DNA from 2 places in the Streptomyces sp. NPDC107517 genome. Region 2 is predicted to be linked to the other one. Evidence: riboswitches for the same ligand, from Rfam matches in the RefSeq annotation. Region 2 holds a riboswitch; the other holds the start of a gene.
What was found. Region 2 has a riboswitch for cobalamin ahead of metE (5-methyltetrahydropteroyltriglutamate--homocysteine S-methyltransferase). Riboswitches for the same ligand answer to the same signal wherever they lie in the genome.

Region 1 (2,379 bases), on a different contig from region 2:
GGCGCGGGCCTCGGCCGCAAGGGCGGCGTCGTCCGCTGGTCGACCGCGACCCGCATGTTCATCGCCTGGGGCCTGACCCTGCCGGCCGCCGGTCTGGTCGGCGCGGGCGCCGAGTTCCTCACCAAGCAGGGCTCGTGGGGCGTCGCCGTCACCGCGCTGCTCCTGATCGCCGGCGCCGGCACCATCTGGGCGCTGTCCCGGCGCAACGCGATCGACCACACGAACGTCACGGACGACGACATCGACGGCGTCGACGTCCCGGCCGAGCCCGCCGGCGTCGTGACCACCGCGATCGCGGCCGTCACCCCGCCGCCCGCCGGCACGGTCGCGGACCTGGACACCGACGTGAAGACCACCATCCCCGCCTCGCCCGCCCCGCCCTCGGCGGAGTCCGCGCGACCGGCCACGGTCTAAGGAAGCAGCAGCGCTATGCACATCGACTGGGCAGCACTCGGCTCCGTGTTCGGAGTCAGCCTCGTGATCACGGTGGCCCTCGTGGGCCTGTTCACCCTCGGCATCGTCGGGCTCGCCAAGCGGGAGTCGGCGACGGCCCAGGGCGGTTCGGCGGGGCTCGCCGTCTCCGGCGCGTACGCCTGCTTCGCCCTGTGCGCGGCGGCCGTCGGTTACGGGATCTTCCTGATCGTCGCCTGACCGGAGGTAACCGGCAGAAGTGCGGGGTGCGGGACGCGACGGCGTCCCGCACCCCGCTTCGTGTGGGCCTCAGCACACTCTCCCTTCGCAGGTCAACGGCAAGTTGACGGGCGTTCGGGGGGCGTGGTGGACTTCCGGGGCCATCTACGGCAGCAGGAGAGGAAGCCGGTGCGAATCCGGCGCGGTCCCGCCACTGTCACCGGGGAGTGATCCCCGCGAGCCAGGAACTCTCGCCGCCGGTCTCTTCCAACCAGGGCGTGGACACCCTGAGTGAGGACATATCGCCATGCGCGGCTGCCAGTTGCGGGTGCTCCCGCTCAGAGCGAGTACAAGGGTTCCCCTCGCCGTAGCGGCGGGCTGACCGTGCGGGCCGAGCGCGTCTTCGCGTACGGCAGCGCCGCCGGACTCCTCGGCGACCTCCTGATCGGCGATCCGCGCCGCGGGCATCCGGTCGCCGCGTTCGGACGGGCCGCGGGCGCCGTCGAGCGCGTGCTGTGGCGTGACCACCGCGGGTGGGGCGCCGTGCACACCGCCGTGTGCGCCGGGGGCGCCGCCCTCGCCGGTGGCCTCGCCGCGCGCGCCGCGCGCCGCTCCCCCGCCGCCTCCGTCGCGCTGACCGCCGCCGCCACCTGGGCGGTCGTCGGCGGTACGTCGCTGGGGCGCGAGGCGCGCGCCATCGGGAGCGCGCTGGCCGCCGGTGACGTGGACGCGGCGCGCGAACGGCTGCCGCATCTGTGCGGGCGCGACCCGCAGGCCCTGGACGCGGACGGGATCGCGCGGGCCGTCGTCGAATCCGTCGCCGAGAACACCTCCGACGCCGTCGTGGGCGCGCTCGTGTGGGGCGCCGTCGCCGGCGTCCCCGGGCTCGTCGCGTTCCGCGCCGTGAACACGCTGGACGCCATGGTCGGGCACAAGTCGGCCAGGTACCGCCGCTACGGCTGGGCCTCCGCACGCCTCGACGACGTGGCCGGCTGGCCCGGGGCGCGGCTGACCGGCGTGCTGGCCGCAATCGCGGGCGGCCGTCCGCGCGGCGCGCTCACGGCGTGGCGCGAGGACGCGCGACTGCACCCGAGCCCCAACGCCGGTGTCGTCGAGGCCTCGTTCGCGGGGGCGCTCGGAGTGCGCCTGGGAGGCACGTTGTCGTACGGCGGGCGGGTCGAGCACCGGCCCGTACTGAACGCGTCGGGCCGGGCCGTGGAGACCGCCGACATCGAGCGGGCGGCGCGGCTCTCGCGGCGCGTGAGCTGGCTGGCCCTCGGCGTGTGCGCCGCCGGGCGGGCACTGTTGCGGAGGGGGAAGTCGTGAGTGGTGGCGGACTGCTGGTGGCAGGGACCACGTCCGATGCCGGGAAGAGCGTGGTCACCGCGGGGATCTGCCGGTGGCTGGTGCGGCAGGGGGTGAAAGTCGCGCCGTTCAAGGGGCAGAACATGTCCCTCAATTCCTTCGTGACGCGCGAGGGCGCCGAGATCGGGCGGGCGCAGGCCATGCAGGCGCAGGCCGCACGCGTCGAGCCGAGCGCCCTGATGAACCCCGTGCTGCTGAAGCCGGGCAGTGACCGCAGCAGCCAGGTGGTGCTCATGGGCAAGCCGGTGGGCGAGTTGAGTGCGCGGGGCTACCACGGAGGACGGCAGGCGGCACTTCTGGACACCGTCGTGGGATGCCTGGAGGAACTCCGGGGCAGCTATGACGCCGTGATCTGTGAAGGGGCGGGCTCTCCCGCCGAGATCA
Region 2 (2,379 bases):
GCGACGTCGACCCGGTCGGCAAGGCCGAGGAGGGTGCCGAGCGTGGCGAGGGACTTCTCCAGGTCGTTGACCCAGATGTTGCGGCCGTTGACGACACCGGCGATCAGCCGCTTGCCGGGCAGCCCGCCGACGGCGGCGAGGGCATCGAGGTTCGCGGCCGCGGCGCCGGTGAAGTCGAGGGCGAGACCGTCGACGGGTGCCTTGGCCAGGATCGGCAGAGCGTCGCCGAGCCGGTCGAAGTAGGAGGCCACCAGCAGCTTGGGCCGGTCGGTCGCGGTGCCGAGGTCGCGGTAGGCGCGCTCGGCGGCGTTCAGCTCGGCCGGGGTGCGGTCCTGGACCAGAGCGGGCTCGTCGAGCTGCACCCACTCGGCACCGGCCGCGCGCAGGTCCGCGAGGACCTCGGCGTATACCGGCAGCAGCCGGTCGAGCAGAGTGAGCGGGTCGAAGTCGACGCCGACGCCCGGCGCGGGCTTCGACAGCAGGAGATACGTGACCGGGCCCACCAGGACCGGCCGGGCGGTGAGCCCCTCGGCGAGGGCTTCCTTGAACTCGGCAACCTGCTTGGTGGAGTCGGCCGTGAACACCGTGTCCGGTCCCAACTCCGGCACCAGGTAGTGGTAGTTGGTGTCGAACCACTTGGTCATCTCCAGCGGCGCCACGTCCTGAGTGCCGCGGGCCATCGCGAAGTAGCCGTCCAAGGCGTCGGCCGCGACGGCGGCGCGGTGGCGCTCGGGGATCGCGCCGACCATGACGGTGGTGTCCAGTACGTGGTCGTAGTTCGAGAAGTCACCGGTGGGGACCTCGTCGATACCGGCCGCCGCCAGTTCCTGACGGTTGGTACGGCGCAGTTCGGCGGCGGTGGTACGCAGGGCGTCGGCGGTGACGCGGCCCTTCCAGTACCCCTCGATGGCCTTCTTGAGCTCCCGGTTCTGGCCCTGACGCGGGTAGCCGTACACGGTGGCCCGTGCTGCCGCGGCTGCGGTCTTGGTGGTCACGGAGTTCTCCTTCGAGAGACGTATCCCTGAGGTCCCGAAGACTCGAACGCGTGAAGGAGCGACAGAACCGGCGGTGCGACCTCGCGCGGCAAAGGCGCGGTCCGTCCGCCGGATATGTACGCCGACCCGCCCTCGAGGTCACCGGGATGTCCGCGCACGCGTCGTACGCGCACGGGCAGGTGGCAGGTCTTCGGACTCGCGGGCACGTCCATCCGGTCCGGACGAACACCTACTGGCCGTCGCTTCCCAGACCCTGTCTGTCGGGCCCAGTGCGTATGACGGCGGTCGTTCCCACTCACCGCTGCGGGGCAGTCCCGGATTCCCACCGGGTTCCCTCTTGCGACGCATCCCGCCTGGCGGACGGGGCGAACCAGCTGCGGTGCCCACCCTACGGGCCGCCGTTTGAGGATGACCACAGTGTCCGGACTCCGGACGGTGACGTAGGACACCCGTCGGCTGACGACCGCAAACCTGTGGGGGTGAGTCGGCGTCCCTGGCCGGCTCACCCCCACAGGCTCAACCACCGTCGGCCCTCATTCCGGCGGCGGCACCCGGGCCCCTCAGCCCCGGTGGCTCTCTGTGGCTCCCCGCTCGTAGACGTGGAAGCCGCGCCCTGTCTTCCGTCCCAGCAGGCCCGCTTCGACCATGCGCTGGAGCAGCGGCGGCGGTGCGTACAGCGGCTCCTTGAACTCCTCGTAGAGCGAATCGGCGATTGCTGCGACAGTGTCGAGCCCGATCAGGTCGGCGAGTCGCAGCGGTCCCATGGGGTGCGCGCAGCCCAGTTCCATGCCGTGGTCTACGTCGGCCGGCGTGGCGAAGCCGGACTCCGTCATACGGATCGCCGAAAGGAGGTACGGGACGAGCAGCGCGTTGACGACGAAGCCCGCGCGGTCACGGGAGCGCACGATGGTCTTGCCGAGTGCGGAGGTCGCGAACCGCTCGACCAGGGTCGCGGTGTCGGACGAGGTGTGCAGGGACGTGACGACCTCGACCAGGGGCAGGACCGGCACCGGGTTGAAGAAGTGCAGTCCGACGACGCGGTCGGCGCGCCCGGTCGCCATGCCGAGGCGCATCACGGGGATCGACGAGGTGTTGGTCGCGAGAACCGCGGTCGGGTCCTCGACGATCTTGTCCAGGGTGGCGAAGAGATCCGTCTTGGCCTCGGTGTTCTCGATGATCGCCTCAATGACGAGCTGTCGGTCGGCCAGGTCGGTCAGGTCACCGGTGAAGGTCAGCCGCTCCAGGGCATGTTGCGCGTCCTCGGCCGTGCACCTGCCGCGGCCGACCGCCTTGTCGAGCGAGGCCGTGACGCGGTCGCGGGTGCGCTGGACGGCCGTGGAGTCTGCCTCGCACACGATCGTGTCGATTCCGGCGCGGGCGCAGA

Region 1: it holds a riboswitch for cobalamin, as region 2 does, so the genes downstream of both, ACZ67T_RS07400 (cobalamin biosynthesis protein) here and metE (5-methyltetrahydropteroyltriglutamate--homocysteine S-methyltransferase) in region 2, are expected to answer to the same signal.

Annotation. Positions count from the first base shown of each region.
Region 1 is NZ_JBVJPM010000002.1:806,077-808,455, reverse strand. It holds gene ACZ67T_RS07410 (inorganic phosphate transporter) at 1-414, shown strand, start outside; gene ACZ67T_RS07405 (hypothetical protein) at 430-651, shown strand; cobalamin riboswitch at 762-903, shown strand; gene ACZ67T_RS07400 (cobalamin biosynthesis protein) at 1,015-1,956, shown strand; gene ACZ67T_RS07395 (cobyric acid synthase) at 1,953-2,379, shown strand, end outside.
Region 2 is NZ_JBVJPM010000018.1:53,235-55,613, forward strand. It holds gene metE (5-methyltetrahydropteroyltriglutamate--homocysteine S-methyltransferase) at 1-995, opposite strand, end outside; cobalamin riboswitch at 1,172-1,372, opposite strand; gene ACZ67T_RS32495 (3-hydroxybutyryl-CoA dehydrogenase) at 1,556-2,379, opposite strand, start outside.